Regions from separate parts of the Variovorax sp. genome, predicted to be linked through region 2. Evidence: predicted binding sites of a transcription regulator. Region 2 holds the regulator's gene; the other holds the start of a gene.
What was found. The regulator HrcA, encoded in region 2, represses chaperone genes, less so after heat shock. The targets are predictions, from matches to a motif close to TTAGCACTCNNNNNNNNNGAGTGCTAA.
Positions count from the first base shown of each region.

Region 1: the regulator HrcA is predicted to act here: its motif matches at 7,972-7,998, upstream of ACQY8B_RS18860 (co-chaperone GroES).

Region 1 covers NZ_OZ257247.1:3,979,785-3,991,900, forward strand. Annotated here, with positions in the region: gene ACQY8B_RS18830 (Zn-dependent hydrolase) at 1-151, opposite strand, end outside; gene ACQY8B_RS18835 (PepSY domain-containing protein) at 187-2,799, opposite strand; gene ACQY8B_RS18840 (hypothetical protein) at 2,813-3,532, opposite strand; gene ACQY8B_RS18845 (TonB-dependent siderophore receptor) at 3,695-6,175, opposite strand; gene ACQY8B_RS18850 (FecR domain-containing protein) at 6,300-7,325, opposite strand; gene ACQY8B_RS18855 (sigma-70 family RNA polymerase sigma factor) at 7,325-7,834, opposite strand; gene ACQY8B_RS18860 (co-chaperone GroES) at 8,088-8,381, shown strand; gene groL (chaperonin GroEL) at 8,465-10,117, shown strand; gene xylB (xylulokinase) at 10,278-11,744, opposite strand; gene ACQY8B_RS18875 (AraC family transcriptional regulator) at 11,775-12,116, opposite strand, start outside.
Region 2 covers NZ_OZ257247.1:393,144-405,259, forward strand. Annotated here, with positions in the region: gene rapZ (RNase adapter RapZ) at 1-177, opposite strand, end outside; gene recN (DNA repair protein RecN) at 174-1,856, opposite strand; gene ACQY8B_RS01950 (NAD kinase) at 1,857-2,768, opposite strand; gene hrcA (heat-inducible transcriptional repressor HrcA) at 2,800-3,807, shown strand; tRNA gene ACQY8B_RS01960 (tRNA-Ile) at 3,839-3,915, shown strand; gene ACQY8B_RS01965 (SDR family NAD(P)-dependent oxidoreductase) at 4,105-4,896, opposite strand; gene ACQY8B_RS01970 (nuclear transport factor 2 family protein) at 4,893-5,399, opposite strand; gene ACQY8B_RS01975 (SDR family NAD(P)-dependent oxidoreductase) at 5,465-6,295, opposite strand; gene ACQY8B_RS01980 (Bug family tripartite tricarboxylate transporter substrate binding protein) at 6,292-7,266, opposite strand; gene ACQY8B_RS01985 (carboxymuconolactone decarboxylase family protein) at 7,285-7,857, opposite strand; gene ACQY8B_RS01990 (Bug family tripartite tricarboxylate transporter substrate binding protein) at 7,864-8,856, opposite strand; gene ACQY8B_RS01995 (SDR family NAD(P)-dependent oxidoreductase) at 8,865-9,722, opposite strand; gene ACQY8B_RS02000 (substrate-binding domain-containing protein) at 9,856-10,881, shown strand; gene ACQY8B_RS02005 (NAD(P)H-dependent flavin oxidoreductase) at 10,902-11,852, opposite strand; gene ACQY8B_RS02010 (NAD(P)H-dependent flavin oxidoreductase) at 11,849-12,116, opposite strand, start outside.

The DNA of each region.
Region 1 (12,116 bases), 2.3 Mb from region 2:
GCTGGAACTGCTCGCGCAGCCACTCCCTGGCCTTGTCGAATTCAGGCGAGAAGGCGCGGCGGGTCCAGGGAACGTCGGGACGGGTGAAGGAAGAAAGAGTTTCGAGGCGATGCCAGAGGCGATCGGCCTGGATGGAAATGGATGGGGACATCCCCCGATGTTCGCCGAACGCGGCCGTGCGGCCGGCTAGTACACGTCCCGCCGATAGCGCCCCTGCGCGATGAGGTCTTCCAGCGCGGAGCGCCCCAGCACGTCCTCGAGCACGGCATCCACGCCGGCCGCCATGCCGTGCAGGCTGCCGCACACGAAGACCACGGCGCCGTCGCCGATCCAGCGCTGCAGTTCGGGCGCGGCCTCGCGCAGGCGGTCCTGCACGTAGATGCGCTCGGGCTGGTCGCGCGAGAACGCCAGGTCGATGCGTGCAAGAACACCCTGCTCGCGCCACCGCGTGACTTCGTCCATGAAGAAGGCATCGCAGGCGCTCTGGCGTTCGCCGAACAGCAGCCAGTTGCGATGGAACCCCTGTGCCACGCGCTCGCACAGGTGCCCGCGCAATCCCGCATAGCCCGAACCGTTGCCGATGAAGATGCAAGGCCGTTCATCCGCCACAGGCTCGAAACCGGGATTCGCCAGCAGGCGCAATTCCACTTGCGCCGACGGCGGCGCATGCACCGTGAGCCAGCCCGAAGCGAGCCCCAGGCCCGAATCATGGCGCGCCTGCCGAACCAGCAGCCGGATGCGCCCCTCGGCAGGCACCGAGGCAATCGAATAGCGCCGCGGCGCCAGCGGCACGAGTGCGTCGGCCAGCGCCTGGGCATCCGGCACCTGCGACAGCTCTTCCGGCGCCGGCATCGCGCTGCATGCCAGGGCCTCTAGCAGCATGACGGCACGGCCTTCGAACCGCACCTCCGCATCGCCGTCCAGCAATGCGGAGCGCAGCAGGGCGGTCACCGTTTCCGGCGCATGCCGCGGCCGCAGTTCGGCCAGCGCACCCGGCCGCCATGAAGGCAGGCCGCCCTGCACCGGAGGCAACAGTTCGATCTCGCAAAGCGGATGCCCCAGGCTGCGCGGGTTGAGCAAGCGGCGCGCCGACAGCGTCCATGCGCCGAAAGGCTGCTCCTCTGGAACGGCGGTCAACGCATCAGGCACCGAGTCGCCCCGAGCCCCGGGCATCGCCCCCAGGTGCCGCCGCCAGACGGCCAGCGCACCCGCATCGCCGTTGTCCACCTCGACCATCGGAAACAGCGACTGCGCACCGGCCGCGACCAGCGCATGGTCCAGCGTGTGCCCGAAGCCGCAGAAGCGCGTGTAGTGCCGGTCGCCCAGCGCCAGCAGGCCATAGCGCAGGTGCGACAGCGCCTCGCCTCCGATCTGCGCCAGCCGTTGCGCGAAGCGGCGCGCGGCGTCGGGCGGTCCGCCTTCGCCGAAGCTGCTGGCGACGATCAGCACATGCTGGTGATGCCGCAACTGCTCGGGATCCAGACGCGCCAGCGACGCCACGGTCACCGGCAGCCCCGCCCCTTCGAGCGCGGCGGCGCTGCGCATCGCGATGCCCTCGGCCGTGCCCGACTGGCTCGCGAAGGCCACCAGCACGCGTGCGGACGCAGGCTCCGTGCCGCCGGACGGCCGGACCGCCGCTTCCAGCGCCGCGCGCTCGGCCCGCACCGCGCGCTTCTTGCGGCGCCGGTCGAGGTACAGCAGCCAGCCGGTGATGGAAAACACCGGCAGCATCAGCGCCGCCAGCAGCATCGCGATGCGCCCCGGCATGCCGAAGTAGGTGCCCATATGAAGCGGATAGATCGCCGCCAGGAAGCGCCCGCCCGCCGTCTTGTCGGCATGGCGCTCGTCCTGCGTCACCTCGCCGCCCGGCAGCCGCACCGTCATGCGGTTGCGCGCGCGTTCGTGGGCGGGCGCCGCGTCGAGCCAGGTGAACAGCACCGACGGCGCGGCGCCCGAGGGCAAGCGCAGGATGACTTCGCTCCAGCCGCCGGTCTCGCGGGCCTTCCGCTCGAAGGTGGCCCAGGCGGGCGCGACGTCCACCGCGGCGGCATCGTCGCGCGCCATGTTGCGCATGCGCGGCGCGGTGCGTGCCTGCTGCGCGGCCACGCGAGGATGGCCGGCCATTGCATCGACACGGTCGCGCACCGCGTCGAAGGCCCAGTACAGCCCGCTGGTGGTGAACACGATGTACATCAGCAGCGCGCAGGTGCCCATCACCGAATGCAGGCCCCAGAGAAACGAGCGCCCCTTAAGCGCCGGATCGAAAGTAAGCCACGCGCGCCAGTCGAGCGGACGGCGCGGCCATCGCAGATAGAGGCCCGAGAGCGACAGCAGCAGCAGGCCCATCGCCAGCACGCCGGCCACCACGCGCCCCGGCTCGCGCGGCAGCAGCAGCCAGCGATGCAGCGACTCGACCCATTCGAAGAAGCCGGCGCCCGCCAGGGGTGGCAGTGCGGTGCCCGCGTAGGGGTCGAGGTAGACGGTCTCGCCGCGCCGCTCGCCCGGCGGCGGCGCGAAGATCACCCGCGCGGCCGCGCCCGGCTCGGAGAACAGCGCGAGCGTGCCGACCTGCCGCCCGGGCCAGGCTTGCCGCGCCGCCGCGAGCAGTTGCGGTGGCGTGAGCGCGGGCACGGCCTGCACCGGCACGTGGCGCCCGTGCGGGTTGAGTGCATCGATGATTTCCTCGCGGAACGACAGCACCGCGCCGCTCAGGCCGATGACGATCAGCACCGTGCCGGCCGTGATGCCGATCAGCCAGTGCAACTGGAACCAGAGCTGGCGCAGCGAGGGGAATTTCATCGATTCTTTGTTTTCAGCGGATTCCGGCGGTCCAGTCGATGGCCGCGTCGAACAGCATCCGGCCCGCGGGCGAAAGGTTGGTGAAGGTCTCGTTGCCGAGGAAGAACATCACGCGGCGCGCGGGCGCGAGCGACTCGTAGTCCATGGTGGCGCCCTTCTCGTAGCCGAAGATCGCCGCCTTCTCGGGCTGGCCGTACAGCGTGGCGATGGTGGTGGCACCCAGGCCCGGCTTGCCCCAGCTCATGCCGGCCTGCCTGGCGTAAACATTGGCCACGCCGGCCGGCAGGCCCGCCGACATGGGATGCGGCGCATTGACCAGCCACAGGTGGCGCTCCTTGGCGGCTTCGCCGAAGTCCGTGTCGTGCCGCTTGCCGGTCATGGCCAGGTCGTCGAGCAGGTCGTTCTCCCAGGTGAGCAGCGGCACCGGCAGTTGGCGCCACGCGCCGCTCACGTCCTTGGCGGCGACGGTGGACGAGATCACGACGAGGTCCGCGCCGGCCGCCACCGAGGGCGCGGCCGACTGGTCCTGCAGCGTCACGGCGAAGCCACGCGACTCGAGGTGCGCCTTGACCTTCTCGTCGACCGGAAGGCTGGGGCCGTCGCGCTGCACCAGCAGCACGACCTTGCGGCCCTGCCCCGGCAGTTCGGCGGACTGCGCACCTGCCGTTGCGATGCCGCACGCCATCAGAAGGAAGACAGCCGCGCGGCGGATGATTTGGCGCAGGGTCTTCATGCCGATTGCTCCACCACGCTTCGCACTGCCGGCGACGCATGCAACTGAAGCAATCTGCTCGCGAGACACCGCGGAGCCGGCTTTGCCGGGCCGCCGGAGTCGCCCCCCGCGAGGGGGAAGGAGAAGCGACACGAAGTGCGCGAAGCCTGGGGGAGTTTCATTTCAGAACTCGAAGGTCGTCAGGAACGAGACCTGACGCGCATCGCCCATCGAAATGAAATAGGTGTTCGCTGCCGACGGGTAGTAAGTCTTGTCGAACAGGTTCTTCACGTTCAACTGGAACTTGACCTTCTTGCCGTACAGGCGCGTGTCGTAGGTGGCGAAGGCATCGACCGTGGTGTAGCCCGGCAGCACGAAGCTGTTGGCCGAGTCGCCCGCGCGCTTGCCGACGTAGTGCGCGCCGGCACCCATGCGCAGCCTTCCTTCGCCGCCGAAGACCTGGCCGAAGTCGTACACGGCCGAGAGCGACGCGGTCTGCCGCGCCACGTTCCAGAGCCGGTTGCCGGCGTACAGCGGGTCTTCCGTGGTCTTGGCGTCGATGTAGGCGTAGCTCGCGATCGCGCTCCAGTTCTTGCTCAGCTGGCCCGCAACGTCCACTTCGAGGCCGCGCGAACGGGCCGCGCCCGAGGTGCGCCAGTCGGTGAGCTTGGTCACGTCGTTGAACTGCGAGACCAGCACGTTGCGCTTGTGGATGTCGAACAGCGCCACGGTGCCGGTCACGCCGCCGGGCATGTCGAACTTGGCGCCGAGCTCCCAAGACTTGGCTTCCTCGGGCTTCACCGAAGCATCGAGCACGTAGCCGCTCGACAGCGGCGCGATGGTCGAAGCCGGCTTGAGCGACTGGGTGTAGCTGCCGTAGAACGACACGGTGTCGGTCCACTTGTAGATCAGCCCCAGGCGCGGCAGCAGCTTGGAGCCGTAGGTGTCGGTGTTGACCTTGAAGGGCCGCCCGCGCCCCGCAAGCTGCGACCACGCCTGGTAACGCAGCGCGGCCACCGCGATCCAGCGGTCGCTCAGGTGAATGGAATCCTGGAAGAACAGGGACTGGTTGTGCAGCCTGTCCGTCTGGTCGCTGTCGCTCGCCGACACGGTGCTCGACGGCGCCTCGAGGCCGTACACCGGGAACAGGTAGCTGAAGGTGCTCTTGGTGGCCTGGCGCAGCAGGTCGGCGCGGTAGATCCTGCGGTATTCGGCGTCCCAGCCGAACTGCAGGTCGTGGCGCATGCCGCCCAGCTCGACGGTGCCGTCGACATATGCGGTGGCGTAGCTGTCGGTGCTCAGCGCGCCGTGGGTGGCGTCGTTGCTGCGCGCGAGCGTGCCGCGCGTGGTGTTGATGCCGTTCACCCGCAGCTGGTTGGCGTCGTAGGTTTCCTGGTTGTAGCTGAGGTTCAGGTGTCCGGCCCAGCCGCCGCCGAACTGGTGGTCGACAGAGAGCTGGCCCAGGTGCGTCTCGCCGCGCATCTCGTTGGAGGGCTCGTCGAGGCGGCGCGTCCTGGGCAAGGCCAGCGGGCGCTGGGTGCGCGGGTCGAGCGCGGTGCCGCGGTCGAACGGCGTGACGTACTTGCGGTACTCGTACCAGAGCACGGCCTGGGTGTCGTCGCCGTACCAGGCCAGCGAAGGCGCCACCAGCGTTTCGCGGTGCTTGCCGAAGTTGCGCCAGTAGTCCTCGTCCACGTGGTCGACGATCAGCCGGTAGGCCAGCCCGTTCTCGCCGATGGGGCCGGTGGTGTCCAGCGTGGCGCCGCTGCCGTCGCGCCCGCCCGCATAGCCCGAGCCCAGCAGCGACAGGCTCGTGCGCTGGCGCAGTTGCGGCTTCTTGCTCACCACGTTGATCACGCCGCCCGGGTCCATCAGGCCGTAGAGCTGCGACGACGGGCCCTTGAGTACTTCCACGCTCTCGGCCGCCGCGTTCATGCCGCGGCCCTGCACCAGCGGCATGCCGTTGTGCATGATCGAGCCGTCGCGGTTGCCGCCGAAGCCGCGCTTCATGATGGTGTCCTGCGTGCCGGCCAGGGTGTTGCCCTGGTTGATGCCGCTGACGTTGGTGAGCGCGTCGTCGATGTTGCGCGGGCGCTGGTCGCGGATGACCTGCGCGGGCACCACGTTCACCACCTGCGGAATCTCGAGCACCGGCGCGGTGGTGCGCAGAGTGGATGCATCGGGCGTGGGCTGGTAGCGATCGTCGGCGTCGGCAGGTGCCGGTGCGGCGCGGGCCACGACTCGCACCGCCGGCAGCGTGCCGTCGGCATCGCTCGAATCGCCCGCCAGTGCTTCGGGCGCCACGGCGCTCTTGCGCAGCGTGAATTCGCCCGCGCCGCCTTCCACCGCCTCGAGCCCGGTGCCCGACAGCAGCGCGGCAAAGCCCGCGCGCACGGTGTAGCTGCCTTGCAGGCCGGCGGAGTTCAGCGCCCGCGTGCCCGCGGGGTCGAAGGACAGTGCCACGCCCGACGCCGCGGCAAAGCGCCCGAGCACCGAGGCCAGCGGGCCGGCGTCGATGCGGTAGCTGCGCACCCCCTGGTTCTGCGCGCGTGCGCCCTCGGCGGGGTCCGCGGCGACGGCGGCGATCGGCAGGGCCATCGTCGCTGCGAACAGGCACAGCAGCGCCTTGCGAACAGGATGGGGTGATGAGGGGTGCGCGTGCATTCTTCGGAACTCCTTCGGCATTGATTGCGGATTCATGGCTCTCAATGGGTAGGCCGAACGAAATCGAAAAAGATGAAAGGCGGCGGCCGGAAAAATGCGCCGCGGCGCATGGCCGCATGCGGAATCAGGCGGGCACGAGCGACACCCAATAGCGCGTCAGGCCGCTCACGCGCACCGGAAACGCCCGCACGATGACAGCCAGCGCCTTGTCGGTGTCCATGACCGGGAAGGCACCCGACACCCGGATGTCCGCGACGGCAGGGTCGCAGGCCAGCCGGCCTCGGTGGTAGCGCCCAAGCTCGGCGACCACGTCGCCCAGCCGCCAGTCATTGACGACCAGGCTGCCGTGCTCCCATTCGACGAACGCCGGGTCGGCCGGCTGCGGCGCATCGATGCCCTCGCCGGTGAAAGCCACCTGCTGCCCCGCCTCCAGCCGCACCACGTTGCCGGGTGCGTGCGAGGCGCGAACTTCGACGGCGTCTTCGAGCACGCTCACGACCGTGCGCGCGCCGTCGCTGCGCACCGTGAAGCGCGTGCCCAGCGCGAGGATTCGGCCATGCGGCGTTGCGACCAGGAAGGGGCGGCTATCGGTGCGCGCCGCGCCCGGCAGGCGGCGGTGCTTTGCCGTCTCGGCCAGGATCTCGCCTTCGCGCAGGGTGATAAGCCTGTGCGTGGCATCGATGGACACGTCCACCGACGTGCGGGTATTGAGCTTCAGCAGCGAGCCGTCGGCCAGCGTGACGGATCGCTGCTCGCCGGTGCCGGTGCGGTAGTCGGCCAGCCATGCGCGCCAGCCGCCGTCGGTGCCGGTCGCCTGCCACGACAGGCAGGCCAGCGAGCCCCCGCCCGCCAAAACGGTAATGCCGCGCAGCACCCGGCGCCGGTCGGCGTGCGCAGCGCGCAGCGTGGATGCCGCCAGGTGCGCCGGCACGCGCTTCAGCGTGGCCTGCATGGCTTCGAAGCGCTGCCACGCGCGCTGGTGGTCGGGGTGGGCGCGATGCCAACGGCGCCAGTTCTCGCGGTCGGCCTCGGTGGCATCGCCGGAGCACAGCCGGGCGTACCAGGCGATGGCCTCCTTGCGGACCTCGGCTTCGCTGCGCGGGGGCGTGCCGATGTCGGCGGGCGTCAGCTCGATGCCGGACTTCATCATCACGGCGCGAGCATGTAGCAATGCTCGAGCGCCTTGAGCATGTAGTTGTTGACCGTGCGCACCGTCACGCCCAGGCGGGCGGCTATTTCCGAATAGGTCAGGCCGTCGAGCTGCGACAGCATGAAGGCCTGCCGCACCGGCGGCTTCATGCCGTCGAGCATGGCGTCGATGGCCACCAGCGCCTCGAGCACGATGGCCCGCGCCTCGAGCGACGGCAACTGGGGTTCGGGCAGCGCGGCGAGGGTGTCGAGGTAGGCACGCTCCAGTGCCCGGCGCCGGTGGAAGTCGACGACCAGCCCATGCGCGATGGTGGCCAGATAGGCGCGCGGCTCAGCCGCGGCAACGGGCTCTCTCTTGCTCAGCAGGCGCACGAAGGTGTCGTGCGCCAGGTCGGCGGCATTGTGCGAGCAGCCCAGTTTCTTGCGCAGCCAGGCGTGCAGCCATCCGTGATGGTTGCTGTAGAGCGTTTGCACCTCGTGCTGAACTAACGCGAACTCGCCGGCCGGCATGGGTGGAATCTCCGCGCAGCCACCATGACTGCGCTCGGTTATTAATACGAATAGTTCTCAATTGTACGCTTTTGCCGGATGCCTTCAAACCGACCGCGCCCACGCTGCCCTTGAAACGTCATCGATTGCCCTTATGATTAGCACTCGCTGCTGACGAGTGCTAACAAGCCTCGCTTCCAGTCGATGGGCTGCCGGCCTCCGGTCCGGCGCCCGACCACAAACCCGTTTCTTATCCATACATCCAGGAGATGCAATGAAACTTCGTCCTTTGGCCGATCGCGTGATCGTCAAGCGTGTTGACAGCGAAACCAAGACTGCCTCCGGCATCGTCATCCCCGACGCAGCCGCCGAGAAGCCCGATCAGGGCGAAGTCCTGGCCGTGGGCCCGGGCAAGCGCAACGACAAGGGCGAGCTGGCCGCACTGACCGTCAAGGTCGGCGACCGCGTCCTGTTCGGCAAGTACAGCGGCCAGACCGTCAAGGTCGGCGGCGACGAACTGCTGGTCATGAAGGAAGACGACCTGTTCGCGGTCGTCGAAGCGAAGTGATTTTGCGGGACAGACCAAGCCGACGCGAAGCGCGGATTGCTCTGTCCCCAAGTGATTAGATCTAATTTCTGGAGTAAACAAACATGGCAGCAAAAGACGTAGTCTTCGGCGGTGAAGCCCGCGCACGCATGGTCGAGGGTGTGAACATCCTGGCCAACGCAGTCAAGGTCACCCTGGGCCCCAAGGGCCGCAACGTGGTGCTCGAGCGCTCGTTCGGCGCCCCCACCGTCACCAAGGACGGTGTGTCGGTCGCCAAGGAAATCGAACTCAAGGACAAGCTGCAGAACATGGGTGCCCAGCTCGTGAAGGAAGTGGCCTCCAAGACCAGCGACAACGCTGGTGACGGCACCACGACCGCTACCGTGCTGGCTCAAGCCATCGTTCGCGAAGGCTTCAAGTACGTGGCCGCAGGCATCAACCCGATGGACCTGAAGCGCGGCATCGACAAGGCCGTGACGGCCCTGGTCGAAGAGCTGAAGAAGGCTTCGAAGCCCACCACCACGTCGAAGGAAATCGCTCAAGTCGGCTCCATCTCGGCCAACAGCGACGAAACCATCGGCAAGCTCATCGCCGACGCGATGGACAAGGTCGGCAAGGAAGGCGTGATCACTGTCGAAGACGGCAAGTCGCTCGAAAGCGAACTGGACGTCGTCGAAGGCATGCAATTCGACCGCGGCTACCTGTCGCCCTACTTCATCAACAACCCCGAGAAGCAATCGGCGCTGTTGGACAACCCCTTCGTGCTGCTGTTCGACAAGAAGATCAGCAACATCCGTGACCTGCTCCCCACGCTGGAACAAGTCGCCAAGGCTGGCCGTCCCCTGCTGATCATTGCCGAAGAAGTCGAAGGCGAAGCCCTGGCTACGCTGGTCGTGAACACGATCCGCGGCATCCTGAAGGTCGTGGCCGTCAAGGCTCCTGGCTTCGGCGACCGCCGCAAGGCCATGCTGGAAGACATCGCCATCCTGACGGGCGGCAAGGTCATCGCTGAAGAAGTGGGCCTGACGCTCGAAAAGGTGACGCTGGCCGACCTGGGCCAGGCCAAGCGCATCGAAGTGGGCAAGGAAAACACGATCATCATCGACGGCGCCGGCGCTGCTGCCGACATCGAAGCCCGCGTGAAGCAAGTGCGCGTGCAGATCGAAGAAGCCACGAGCGACTACGACCGTGAAAAGCTGCAGGAGCGCGTGGCCAAGCTGGCCGGCGGTGTTGCCGTGATCAAGGTTGGCGCCGCCACCGAAGTCGAAATGAAGGAAAAGAAGGCTCGCGTCGAAGACGCCCTGCACGCTACCCGCGCTGCAGTGGAAGAAGGCGTGGTTGCTGGCGGCGGCGTGGCTCTGCTGCGTGCCAAGCAAGCCGTGGGCGACCGCGTCAAGGGCGACAACGCCGACCAGGACGCCGGCATCAAGCTGGTGCTGAAGGCCATCGAAGCCCCCCTGCGCGAAATCGTGAACAACGCCGGCGGCGAAGCCTCGGTGGTGGTGAACGCGGTTCTGGCCGGCAAGGGCAACTACGGCTTCAATGCCGCCAACGACACGTACGGCGACATGCTCGAGCTGGGCATCCTGGACCCGACGAAGGTCACCCGCACCGCACTGCAGAACGCCGCTTCGGTGTCCTCGCTGCTGCTGACGACCGAAGCCATGGTTGCCGACGCACCCAAGGACGAAGCCGCAGCCGGCGGCGGCATGCCCGACATGGGCGGCATGGGCGGCATGGGCGGCATGGGCATGTAATTGCTCGCCCCCAGGCTGCGCGGCACTTCGTGTCCGCTGCGCCTGCCCCCTACCGGGGGCGACACCTGCGGACCGGCAGAGCCGGATCCGCGGTGTCTCGCGAAATGAAAGAAGCCCGGCTTGCGCCGGGCTTTTTTCATGGGCGGTCGTGATCGCTCTGCTACTGGAATTGCGCCTGCACCGCCTTGTAGAGCGCCTGGAAGCGCGCATGCCTCGCCCTGTGGACATCGGCTCCTTCGGTCGAGGCAACCAACTGCTGCTTCACCGGCGGCAGCGCGCAAACCTTCCCGACCTCGCCCCCGTCGGCCAGCCACGCCAGCCGGGCCGCTCCCAGCGCCCCGCCCGTCTCGCTGCCCGCATAGAGCGTGAGCGGAACCTGGAAGATGTCGGCCAGCAACTGCCCCCACCAAACGCTGCGTGCACCGCCGCCCACCAGCGCCACTTCGCGCAGCGGCATATCGGCCGGCAGCCGCAGGGTGTCGAAGCCGTCGCGCAGGCCGAAGCTCACGCCCTCGACCACGGCGTAGGCGATTTCCGCCGGTCCGTGTGCATGCGTGAGCCCGAAGAGAACGCCTTGGGCATTGGGGTCGTTGTGCGGCGAGCGTTCGCCCGACAGGTACGGCAGGAACAGCGGGCAGCGCTCGCGCTGCAGCATCGGCACCGATGCCGCCGCTTCGAGCAGCGCGGCCTCGTCGGCAAACTTGAAGGTCTTCGCGGCCCAGCTCACCGCGCTCGCGGCGGAGAGCATCACCGACATCTGGTGCCAGCGCTTCGGCAACGCATGGCAGAAGGCGTGCATCGCCTGCGCGGGGTTCGGCAAGAAGCGGTCGGTCGACACGAACACCACGCCCGAAGTACCCAGCGAGACAAAGCCCTGCCCAGGTTCGACCAGCCCCATGCCGACCGCGCTGGCGGCGTTGTCGCCCGCGCCGCCCGCGATCTTCACGCTGCCCTGCAGGCCCCAGCGTGACGCAAGTTCGGGCTTGAGCAGCGCCGAAACCTCGCTGCCTTCGACCAGCCGCGGCATGTGCGCGCGCGTCAGCCCGGTGGCGGCGAGCAGTTCGTCGGACCAGTCGCGCGCACCCACGTCGAGCCACAGCGTGCCCGCCGCGTCCGACATCTCGCTGACCGCCTCGCCGCTGAGCATGAAGCGCAGCCAGTCCTTCGGCAGCAGCACCCGCGCCACGCGTGCAAAGACTTCGGGCTCATGCTCGCGCACCCACAGCAGCTTGGGCGCGGTGAAGCCCGGCATCGCGAGGTTGCCTGCGATGTCGCCGAGCCGCGGCACCGCCCGCGCGAGCGCCTCGCACTGCGCACCGCTGCGCCCGTCGTTCCACAGGATCGCGGGCCGCAGCACCTCGCCGGCTGCGTCGAGCAGCGTGGCGCCGTGCATCTGCCCCGACAGGCCGATGGCGCGCACCGCCGACAACGCCTCGCCATGCGCCCCGCGCAGTTGCGCCATGACCTGTTCGAGCGCCTGCCACCACTGGGCCGGCGCCTGCTCCGACCACAGCGGATGCGGCCTTTGGACAGTGAGCGACGCGCGCGCCACGCCGACGATGCGGTGATCGTCGGCGAGCAGCAGCGCCTTGAGCTCGGACGTGCCGAGGTCGAGTCCCAGATACAAGATGAGCCCCTGGTTTCGTGCTTGGGAAGCTTAGGAAGAAATGCCGCCGCCGAAGCGCGTGTCGGCCTGGCGGCGGAATTCGCTGGGCGTCATGCCCTTGATCTCGAGAAAGCGCCGGTTGAAGTTGGCCACGTTGTTGAAGCCCACCTGGTAGCAGATGTCGGTCACGTAGTGGTCGGTCTGCATCAGCAGGTGGCAGGCGCTGTTGATGCGCACGCGGTTGACGAAGTCGGTGAAGCTGTTGCCAGTGGAGCGCCTGAAGAAGCGGCTGAAGCGGCTCTCGCTCATGCCCAGCTCGGCCGCCACGTCGGACATCGAGATCGGGTCGGCCATGTTGTTGGTGATGCGGTTGACGATGCCGTTGATCTGGTC
Region 2 (12,116 bases):
GTCCATGGCAATGGCCACGCGCGGCGTCTGCTGTTCGTGCTGTAGCGCGATGAACGCCGTCAGCAGTTCGGGCGGAAGGTTATCGACGCAGTAGTAGCCCGCGTCTTCCAGCGCATGAAGGGCCACCGACTTGCCGGAGCCCGACATGCCGGTGATGAGGACCAGGTCGAGGTTCATGGCGTGGCCGCCGAAGTCTTGTGGCCCAGCATCTCCCGTGCGTGCGCTAGCGAAGTCTGCGAGACCTTCTCGCCGCCCAGCATGCGGGCGATTTCCTTGGCGCGGTTGTCTTCGTCCAGGCGCGACACACCGCTCTCGGTGCGCGGGCCTTCCTTGCCGGCCGCCGCGGTCTGGCGCTTGGCCACCACGAGATGGTGGTCGGCGCACGCAGCCACTTGCGGCAGATGGGTGACGGCGAGCACCTGGCGGTCGCGGCCAAGCTGTTTCATGAGGCGCCCGACCGTCTCCGCGACGGCACCGCCGACGCCGGCATCCACTTCGTCGAAGATCAGCGTCTGCGCGGTGCCGAGCTGGCTGGTCGTCACGGCAATGGCCAGCGCGATGCGCGACAGCTCGCCGCCCGACGCCACCTTGCCGATGGCGCGCGGCGTGCTGCCGGTGTGGCCGGCCACGAGGAAAGCCACTTCTTCAAGGCCGGCGCGGCCGGGCTGCGCCAGCGGCTGCAGATCGACTTCGAAGCGCCCGCCCTGCATGCCCAGGCCCTGCATCGCCTCGGTGACGGCCTGCGCGAGGCGTGGTGCCGCCTGCTTGCGCGACTTGCCGAGCGCCTTGGCTTCCTTCATGTAGGCCTGCTGCGCACTCTGCTCGGCACGCTCCAGGCCGTCGAGATCGCTTTGCGCATCCAGCGCCTGCAGCTCGGCTTGCCAGCCGGCCAGCAATGCCGGCAGGTCGGCCGGCGTGCGCTTGTAGCGGCGCGCGAGCGACATCCACAGGCCCATGCGCTCGTCCAGTTCGGCCAGGCTTTGCGGATCGGCTTCGGCGTCGCGCAGGTAGCCGTGCAGCGAATGGGCCGCGTCGGAGGCCTGTGCCACGCAGGAGGCCAGCACTTCGCCGAGGTTGCGGAATTCGGGTTCGATGTGCTCGCAGTTCTTCAGCAGCGTGGCCGCGCGCGAGAGCGCGGAGAGCGCGCCGTTGTCTTCGTCTTCCAGCGCCTGGCTGGCGCCCTGCGCCGCGTCGATCAGCGCCTGCGCGTTGGAAATGCGCGAATGGTTGGTCGACAGTTCTTCCCACTCGTCGACACCGGGCGCGAGCTTGGCGACCTCGGAAATCTGCCACTGCAGCCGCTCGCGCTCGCGCTGCAGCGAGTCTTGCGCCGAGCGCGCATGTTCGAGCGCGGAGAGGGCCTGCCGCCAGCCATGCCAGGCGGCGTCGAGTGCGTCGCTGCGCACGCCCGCATAGGCGTCGAGCAGGCCGCGCACCGCTTCGGGCCGGGTCAGGCTCTGCCAGGCGTGCTGGCCGTGGATGTCGAGCAGGCGGTCGCCGAGTCCGCGCAGCTGCGTGGCCGTGGCCGGGCTGCCGTTGATCCAGCCGCGGCTGCGGCCCTGCAGGTCGACGGTGCGGCGCAGCAGCAGCGCGTCGCCGGCCTCGAAGCCGCCTTCGTCGAGCCAGGCGGCCAGGGCCGGGTCGGCATCGAATTCGGCGCTCACGTCGAGCCGCTCTGCGCCTTCGCGCACCGCGCCGGCGTCGGCGCGGTTGCCCAGCGCCAGCTGCAGCGCGTCGATCAGGATGGATTTGCCCGCGCCGGTTTCACCGGTCAATACCGTGAAGCCGCCGGACAGGTCGAGTTCGAGTGATCGCACGATCACGAAGTCGCGCAGTGCGATGCGTCGCAGCGCCATTCAGGAGCCTCCCTCGTTCCAATGAAGTTTCTTGCGCAGCGTGTCGAAATAGCTCCAGCCGCGCGGATGCAGGAAGCGCACGCGGAAGTCGGAGCGGCGCACCACCACGCGATCGCCGATCGCCAGCGAGGCGAGCGACTGCATGTCGAAATTGGCGCTGGCATCGCGCCCGCCCACCAGCTCGATGACGATCTCGTCGGCATCGGGCAGCAGCACCGGGCGGTTCGACAGCGTGTGCGGCGCGATCGGCACCAGCACCCAACCCGGCACCGCCGGGTGCAGCAGCGGGCCGCCGGCCGACAGCGCGTAGGCGGTCGAGCCCGTGGGCGTCGCGATGATCAGGCCGTCGGCGCGCTGGTTGGCCACGAAATGCCGGCCGACCGACACGCGCAGCTCGACCATGCCGGAGGTGGCGCCGCGGTTGACGACCACGTCGTTCATGGCCAGTGCGTCGAACACCGAGGCGCCGTCGCGCATGACCCGCGCGTGCATCAGGCTGCGGTGGTCTTCCTCGTATTCGCCGGCCAGCATCGGGATCAGCGTGGCCTGGTAGTTGTCGAGCGGGATGTCTGTGATGAAGCCGAGGCGGCCGCGGTTGATGCCGATCAGCGGAATGCCGTAGCTGGCGAGCTGCCGTCCGATGCCGAGCATCGTGCCGTCGCCGCCGACCACCAGGCCGAGGTCGCAGCGCTGGCCGATTTCCTCGACCGACAGGGCCTCGTAGCGCGGATGGGCGGGAGCGTCGTCGGCGTCGTCCTCGCAGGTCGAGCGCTCGACGAACACCTTGCAGCCCTGGGATTCGAGAAAGGCGCCAATGCCTTCCATCACGCCGTCGCGCGCGTCGGCCTGCGCGCGGGCGCCGGAAGCCTGGTATTTGCCTATGAGGGCGACGTGACGGAAGCGAGAGGTCATATCTCACAAATTACAACACTAAAATCTTGCAATGCTGGACGACCGTGCCAAGTTGCTGCTCAAGACGCTCGTCGAGCGCTACATCGCCGACGGGCAACCCGTCGGCTCCCGCACGCTCTCGCGTTCTTCCGGGCTGGATCTGTCGCCCGCGACCATCCGCAACGTCATGGCGGACCTCGAGGAACTGGGGCTGATCGCCAGCCCGCACACCTCGGCCGGCCGCATCCCGACGCATCGCGGCTACCGCCTGTTCGTCGACACCATGCTCACGGCCCAGCGCGAGCAGATGAGCCCGCCGGCGCTCGCGCCCGACCAGCCGCAGAAGGTGATTGCCAACGCGGCGCACCTGCTGTCGAACCTGTCGCAGTTCGTGGGCGTGGTGATGGCGCCGCGCCGGGCCTCGGTGTTCAAGCAGATCGAATTCCTGCGGCTGTCCGACCGGCGCCTGCTGGTGATCATCGTGTCGCCCGACGGCGACGTGCAGAACCGGGTGATCTTTCCGGAGGCCGACTACTCGCAGTCGCAGCTGGTCGAGGCGTCCAACTACATCAACGCGAACTACGCGGGCCTGACGATCGAGCAGGTGCGCGATCGCCTGCAGTCCGAAGTCGAGAAGCTGCGCGGAGAGATCGCGGCGCTGATGCAGGCCGCCGTGCAGGTCAGCTCCGAGGTGCTCACGGAGGCGCAGGAAGACGACGTGGTGATTTCCGGCGAGCGCAACCTGCTCTCGGTAACCGACTTTTCCAGCGACATGGGGCAGCTGCGCCGCGCCTTCGAGCTTTTCGAGCAGAAGGCGCAGCTGATGCGGCTGCTCGACGTGTCGAGCAAGGCTGAGGGCGTGCGCATCTTCATCGGCGGCGAAAGCCAGGTGGTGCCGTTCGAGGAGCTGTCCATCGTCAGCGCCAATTACGAGGTCGACGGGCAGGTGGTGGGCACTCTGGGCGTGATCGGGCCGACCCGCATGCCCTACGAACGCATGATCCAGATCGTCGATATCACGTCGCGTCTGGTGAGCAATGCGTTGAGCCATCGCAAATAGGCGCCGCGGCGCGAATAGAATCGTTGCGCGTGGGCCGTTAGCTCAGTTGGTTAGAGCAGCGGACTCATAATCCGTTGGTCGATGGTTCAAGCCCATCACGGCCTACCAACTACAAGACCTTATGGTCACTAAAGAGTCTGCTACTAAAAAAAGTAGCAGACTCTTTCTTTTCTTGCCATTATTTCCCCGCAATGTAATGGCCGATGTAAAGGGATTTTGAGGTGCGACCCGGATGCTGCCGCATGCACGTTGATTCCTTCACTGCACGTACTTTTGCGTCCTACGCCCAAGCGCCAATCAGCGGGCGGAAGCACCGCCGTCGATGGGAATGACCGCGCCCGTGATGTAGCTCGAAGCGGGCGATGCAAGGAGCAGCGCCAGACCTTGAATTTCGTGCGGTTGCGCGACACGCCCGAGCGGAATGTAGGTTCGCATGCGTTCCGCGGACTCGGGCAGCTTCAGGCGTCCGCCGTTGATCTCCGTGGCAAACGGGCCCGGCGCGATCGCGTTGATCAGCACGTTGTAGGGCGCCAGCTCGACCGCGGCCTGGCGAACCAGGTTGTTCACCGCGGCTTTGGATGTGACGTAGGCATAGCCCGAAAGCGGCTCGGCACGGAGGCCGGCAATCGAAGACGTGACGATGATGCGTCCCTGGCGCCGCGGCTTCATGTGCCGTACCGAGGCGCGAAGCGTTGCCAGGACGCCATCCAGGTTGATGCGCATGACACGGTCCCACGCAGGGCGCTCGACGTGTTCGAGCTGGCCCGACTCCACCGCAAAGCCGCGGCCCGCGCTGATGCCGGCATTGGCAAAGACGCAGTCGAGTTGGCCGTAGCGATGCACGGCGTCATCCACCACCGCATCCACCGCATCGGGGTCGGCGACATCCAGAACCGCCGCCTCGGCCAGTGGATGGTGCTTGCGAAGCAGCGCGACGCGCGCCTCGAGCGCGTCTTCGTCCACGTCCGTCATCAGCGTGCGCGCGCCCGCAGCGAGAAGGGCCTCGGCAATCGCGGAACCAAGCCCGCTGGCAGCGCCCGTGACCAAGGCGTTCTGGCCGCTGAGATCGAAAAGTCGATGAATGCTCATGCGGCCTGCCTCGTCTTCTTCATGGGCAGGCTCGACTCCCAGTGCTCGGCCGCCTCCACCATGTAGTGAACTGTGAGCACGACCTTCTTGAACATCCACTGGCCATCGACGCGAACGTACTCGTCGTCGAAACGCCCGACCACGTACATGCTGCGATCCCCGTGCACGGGACGTCCGTCCAGGTAGCAGTGGCCGATCGCGGTATCGCCTTTCACTTCGACCTCGTGCTGGTGAATGAACTGTCGTGCGTACTGCACCGGGAAGTTCGCAAAGAACTCGCGGATCGCCTCGCGCCCGAAAACCTCCGGGCGAGCGTTGTAGACAACGCTTGCGTCCTGCGAAAACAGCTCGTGGAGACGCTGGCCTTCGTCTTCATTGACAAGGATGTGATAGCGGGCGCGCAGCGTGCGTATCGCGTCGCGGCTTTCCATCTCGTCGACCCGCGCTTGCAGTCTCGCCAGCCGGTCTTCGAGCTGTGCGAGAGGGTGGGTGTCAGGGTTCATTCAAGTTGCTCCAAAGAATTTGTTGGCAGGGCAGGCGGCGTGTGGACGGACAGACTGCGCGCTTGTCATGGAACACTTGGGTGTTCCGCGTCGAAATCGCCGAGCATCGCGTTCATGCGCCGCCTGATCGAGCCGCCGGTCTGAACGTGCGGCATGACGTAGAAGCGCCCCGCGTGAACCGCTGCGAGCGTGGCGGCTGCAACGTCGGCCGCGTCGATGGGCGAAGCGGCCATTCCGAGGCGCACCCGGTCGTTGTATGCAGCGGCAGGCTCCACGGTGTCGGAGAGGTGGGCCGGCCGGCTTCGTTGCGCCTGATGAATCTGCGTAGGCACCAGCGAAGGGCACAGCACGGAAACTCCGATCGGGTCCCCCGCCTGCTCGAGGTCGCGCGCCAGGCATTCAGAAAAGGCAACGACAGCGTGCTTGCTGGCGCAGTACACGGCGGAGCCCGCGAGCGTGGCCACGCCCGCGGCAGATGCGGTGTTGATCACATGGGCCGGAAGACCCCGGGCCCGCATGCGTGGAACGAAGCTGCGCACGCCGTTGGCAACGCCGCGCAGGTTCACGCCGAGCACCCACTCCCAGTCTGCGTCGGTGGCCGCCCATGCGGGGCCGAGCAAAGCGACCCCCGCGTTGTTGAACAGCCAGTCGACCCCGCCAAAGGCCTTCTCGCAGGAAGCGGCGAAAGCCTCGACGTCGTCGGCGCGAGCGACGTCGCACTTCTGCGCGAGCGTCGGTACGCCCCGTGTGCGCGCGAGCGCTTCGGTGGCCGCGAGGGCCTCCATATCGATGTCGGCCAGCGCGACGGCCATGCCTTCGCGCGCACAGGCCAGCGCCAGTTCCCGTCCGATGCCACTGCCCGCGCCCGTGATCGCGGCAACGCGATGGCCGGTCATTCCAGCGACACCCCTGCGGTGCGCAGCACTTCCGTCCATTTGGCGGCCTCGCGTACCACGTACGCCTGGAACTCCGGGTGGGGCATGTCGATGATGAAGCTGCCCACCGCATCCAGCGAGCTCTTGACTTCGGGCGACCTGAGCGTCTCGGTCACCTCGGCGGACAGGCGCTTGACGATGGCGTCCGGCGTCTTCGCAGGCGCGAAGAGACCTCCCCAACTGAGGGCTTCGATGCCCGGAAAACCCGCTTCGGCCATCGTCGGTACGTCAGGCAGCATCGGCATGCGCTGGCCGCGCGTCACGGCCAGAGCCCGGATCTTGCCGTTGCGGATATGGGGCGCGGAGGTCTGGACAAAGTCGAACATCGCGTCGACGTTGCCCGAGATGAGATCCACCAGCGCAGCCGAACTTGCCTTGTACGGAACGTGGGTGAACCGCGTACCCGTGCGGTTCTGCAGGAGTTCGAGACACAGATGCCCGGACGTGCCGTTGCCGCCGGATCCGAAGTTGAGCTTGCCCGGGCTCTTCCTGGCGTACTCCACCAGTTCGGCCACGGTGCCGATGCCCAGGCGGGGGCTCACCACCAGCACGTTGGCATTGCCGGACAGGCCATGAATTGCCACAAAGTCTTTCACGGGGTCGTAGCGGATGGTCTTGTAGAGCGCGCTGTTGGTGCCCTGGGTGCCCTGCGTGCCCACCAGCAGCGTGTAGCCGTCGGGCGAGGCGCGAGACACGAACTCGGCACCGATCGAGCCGCTCACGCCCACCTTGTTGTCGATCACGAAAGGCTGGCCGAGCCGGGTGCTCAGCACACGAGCGATCACCCGGGTCTGCTGGTCGACGACGCTGCCCGCCGAGAAAGGCACCACCAGGGTGATGGGCCTGCCCGGATAAGCTTCCTGTGCTCGCAGCATGGGCGACAGGGAAAGCAGGCCGGCGGCGGCGGAAAATTGGCGGCGATTGATGGTCATCTGTGCGTCTCCGGCGGATCAGTTCTTGCCCAGTATTTCGGACCATCGGCCGTGGCTGTTCAGCACGTTGCCGTCTTCCAGCTCGACCTCGAAGTTCTCCAGCACCCGGCACACCAGCATGTAGTAGCCGATCGTCATCACGACCTCCATCAGTTGCTGCGGCGGCAGTTGCGCGGCCAGCGCGTCGAACATCCCGGGCGGCGCCTTGACCTGGCGCACCACGACATCGGTGAAGTCGAGCACGCGGCACTCGAGACTGTCGAACGGCTCCCTGTCGACGCTGCCTTGCGGATGGCCGAGCACCGCTTCGACCTGCACGGATGGAACGCCGGCCTGTGCCGCCACGCGCCGATGCTGGGTCACTTCATAGGCGGAGCCGCACAGCGCGCCGACCCGCAGGATCACCAGCTCGCGCAGCCTCACCGGCAGCGAGGAGTGCCGCAGGATGCTGGAGCCCAGGGCGAGGAAGCCCTGCGCGGTGGCGCCGCCGTGGGCGACCATGCGGTAGATGTTGAGCGGAGGTCGCCCGTCCAGCAACGCGTGGAGTTCCGGGGGCGCCTCGGCCAGGTCGAAGTAGGGAATGCGAGCCATGAGTTTTCAATCCAGTCGGATGCCGGCGGTGCGAATCACCTCGCGCCACCTGGCGGTTTCATTGCGTGCGAACTCGGCGAGCGCCTGGGGCGTGCCGCCCTGGGGCTCGATCGTCAGTTCGCGCATGCGGTCGGCCACCGTCGCGTTCTGCAGCGCCCGGTTCACTTCGTGGTTGAGCCTTTCGATGATCGGCGGCGGTGTGCCGCCCGGTGCCCACAGGCCGCCCCAGGCCGCGAGTTCGCAATCGGGCAGGCCCAGTTCCTCGAAAGTCGGCACCTGCGCGAGGAGCGGCAGCCGGCTGCGCGACGTCACGGCCAGCGGGCGAATCTTCTCGCTGCGGATGTACGCGAGGTTGCCGGCCACGTTGTCGAAGATCGCGGGCAACTGGCCGCCCATCACATCGGTGATGGCCGGAGCGCTCCCCTTGTACGGAATGTGCGCCAGCTGCACCTTGGCCGCGCGATTGAGCAGCACCAGCGACAGATGACCGCTGGTGGCGTTTCCAGGCGTGGCCACGGCGATTCGGTCGGGGGCCGAACGGGCCAGCGCGAGAAAGCTCTTCAGGTCCCGCGCCTCGAAGGCCGGGTTGACGCAGAGCACGTTGTAGACCTTGCCTTCGAGCGCGATGGGCGCGAAATCCTTCACCGGGTCGTAGTCCAGTTTCGGATACAGGCTGACGTTCATCGCGTGGGTCGCGTTGGTGCCGTAGAAGAGCGTGTAGCCGTCGGGTGCACTGCGCGCTGCGACGGTGGCCGCGATGTTCCCGGATGCACCGGGCCTGTTGTCCACGACCACCGGCTGGCCCAGCTGGCGAGCCAACTGGTCGGCAAGTCGACGCGAGGACTGGTCTGCCGAGCCTCCCGCCGGGAAGCCCACGACCAGGCGCAATGGCCGGCCGGGATAGGCATCAGCCTGGCCTGCGGTGGCAAAGCCAAGGTGCGGTGCCGCGACAGCGCAAGCGGCCGCCTGAAGGATCCGACGTCGTTGGAGCGTCTGCATGGCTGCACTCAGGCGCGCGGGGCGGCGATGCCGCCGGTCAGGCCGCCGTCGACGACGAGTGCATGACCGTTCACGTAGGAGGCCTCGTGGGACATCAGGAACAAGGCCGCATACGCCACTTCCCAGCCGGTACCCTGGCGTCCGAAAGGCAATGGCATCGCAAGGCGGTCGGACCTGCGGCGTGTCGCCGCGCGACCGATGGGCGTGTCCATCAGGCCGGGCAGGATGCTGTTGCAGCGCACGCCCCTGGCCTGCCCCGCCATTGCGATCGAGCGCGCCAGCGACACCTGGGCGGCCTTGGTGGTTTCGTAGGCCGGGTTGAAGCTGGAGTTGCGCAGCGCGGCGATGGAGGACAGCAGCACGATGGAGCCTCCGGGCGCCATGTGCCGCAAGGCCTGCTGACCGAACAGCATGCAGGAGCGCACGTTGGTCGCGTGCTCGCGGTCCCAGGCTTCAGCGGTCTGGTTGTCCAGCGACAGCCCGCTGGCCACGCCCACCACCATCACCAGGCCGTCCAGTCCGCCCATCTTCTGCACCGCGCGCTCCACTGTCGAAGCGGCAGCGTCCGGCTGCGCGACGTCGGCCACCTCGGCATGGACCGTCGCGCCCGATGCGCGCACCAGATCGCAGGTCTGCTGCAGCGAGTCGGGATTGATGTCCACACAGGTCAGCGTTGCGCCCTCATGCGCGAACAGCAGGGAAATCGCGCGTCCGTTGCCGACGGGTGGATCGGGGTCGTCGATGGCGCGTTGGCCCGCGCCCACCACGAGGATCCGCCGTTGCTCGAGGCGTCCCGCCGAGGGGCGGAAGTCACCGAGTGCTTCAGCGAAGAGCTGGAGCCCGGGCTGGATGGCTGGCGAGGTCATGCATGTTTCCTTTTGGGCGTTGGGTGTGCTCATGGTTCGATTTTGGAAACGTTTCCGAAATGGTGGAAACCCTTGCTGGCTGTCACCTAAGATGCACCCCCATGCTCTTGCCCAAAAGGGAAAGTCCATCCGAATGAATGCAGGAAAACAGAAGATCGATCTGCGCGACGTGGCTCGGCTGGCGGGTGTTTCGCTGGGCAGCGCGTCTCGGGCGATGAACGGCGCCGGTGCGTCGGCGGCCACGCAGGAAAAGGTCAGCCAGGCGGCGGCGGCATTGGGCTACCGGCCGAACCACGCGGCGCGGGTGCTGCGTTCGCGGCTCAGCCGCACCGTCGGTTGCCTGTTGCCCGACATCTCGAATCCGTTGTACGCACAGGTGTTTCGCGCCCTGGAGGACGAATTCCTTCGGCACGACTACCTGCTGCTGCTGGCCAACGGCGCCAACGACGTCGACCGTGAAGTGAAGGCACTGGGAACGTTCACGCAGCGCGGGATGGACGGCGTGATCCTCGCGCCCGGCAACGAGCGCAACGCGGAACTGGTGGAGGCGTTGCGGCTGCTGCCCATGCCGGCCGTCGTGTTCGACCGCGAAGTGAGCGGCGCACACGACGCCGTTCTCATCGATCACGCGGGCGGTGTGCGGCGTGTGGTCGAGCGCTTGATTGGCCTGGGGCACCGGAACATCGCTCTCGTTCTCTGGCAGGGCGACACACGGCCCGTGCGGCGCCGCGTGCAGGGCTTTCGCACCGCGTTTCAGGCCGCGGGATTGCCCGTGCCCGACCTGCTGGTGCAGGCGCGCAGCGTCACGGCCTCAGTCAACGCAGAGGTCACCGAACTGCTCGGACGCCCCGACCGGCCGAGCGCGCTCATCGTGCAGGGCACCCACATGCTCAACAGCGCGCTGCGGGCCATCTCGGCTCGGGGCCTTCAGGTGCCGCGCGATATCTCGGTGGTTGCCATCGGCGACACGCCCTTCGCGGCCGAGCACGACCCTGCAGTGAGCGTGCTCGACATCGACCAGGCCGAAACCGCGCGTTGCCTGGTCGACCTGCTGCTCACCCGGATCGCGGAGAACGGGCTGCCTCAGCGCAAGGCCCGCGTCGGGCTGCGGTACGTGGAGCGCGATTCGGTGGCGCCCCCTGCGCGAGCCTCGCGGTAAAGCCGGGCAGCCGGAAGCCGTCACGCCGGCGCGCTGCCGCGATATTCCCGGCCGAGCGCATCCACCAGTTCTGCGACCGTCGGCACGGCGCGCACGCCGGACACCGAGTGGCCCGCGCTCCAGATGTCGGTCCAGCGCTGGCTGGGCGCCGCATTGGCTCCGCCGCCATAGCGCCTTCTGGCGTCCTCCACCGAAATGGTCTCGTCGAGCGCCGAGATATCGATGCCCAGCCTGCGCGCCGACGGCGCAAGGAAACTGGCGGGCAAGCCGGTGAAGCCGCGGGTGAGCAGCACGTCGTCGATCGAACTGTCGACCAGCATCTGCCGGTACTCGTGGCTCGCCAGGCTCTCCTGCGTGGCAATGAAGCGGGTGCCCATGATGCCGAGGTCGCAGCCGAGCGTCTTCGCGGCTCGCAGGGCCACGCCGTCCGACAGGCCACCGGCCAGCACGATGGGGCCGTCGAACACTTCGCGCACCGCGCGCACGAAGGCGAAGGGGTTCGCCCAACCCGTGTGTCCGCCGGCGCCCGCGGTGAGCAGCACCAGTCCGTCCACGCCCGACTCGATGGCGCGCACGGCATGGTGCAGCGAGGCCACGTCTGCGAACACGCGGCAGCCGGCCTCGTGCAGGCGCGGCACCACGGCGGCGGGCGAGCCGACGCTGGTGATGACCAGTTGCGCGCGGTGGCGAGCGATCAGTTCGACCTCGGCCATCACCCTGGCGGGGTCTCGGCGCATGATGAGATTCGGACAATAGGGCGCCGTGCGTGCCGGCGCGGCGGCGGCTTCATCGTCCAGGCGGGCGAGCCACGCATCGAACTCTTCGAGCGTCTGGCAGTTGGCTGTGGGAAAGGCGCCGATCACGCCGGCCGCGCACGCGGCGGACACCAGTTCGATGCCGGAGACCCGCAGCATGGGCGCGGCGATGAGGGGCAGGGCCAGTCGGTCGAGGAAGGGAAGGGCGTGGGTCATGGCAGTGCAGTCGATGCGGTCAGGTGCGCCAGGGCGGCGCGTGTTTGCTGGATGAGTTCTTCGACGATCGCCGACAGCGGCTGTATGCGCGTGGCAAAGCCGATGGCCGGCCCGAGGGAGAGCATGCCGCTGTGCCAGTCGCCGCCGCCGTAGCAGCGTTCGCGCGCCACGCGGCTGTCGAGCAGGTGGCCGAATGCGGCGTGGTCGGCCGCGCCGGCGCGCTCTATCGCGTCGACCTGAAGTGCCGTGTCGTTGCGCAGCACG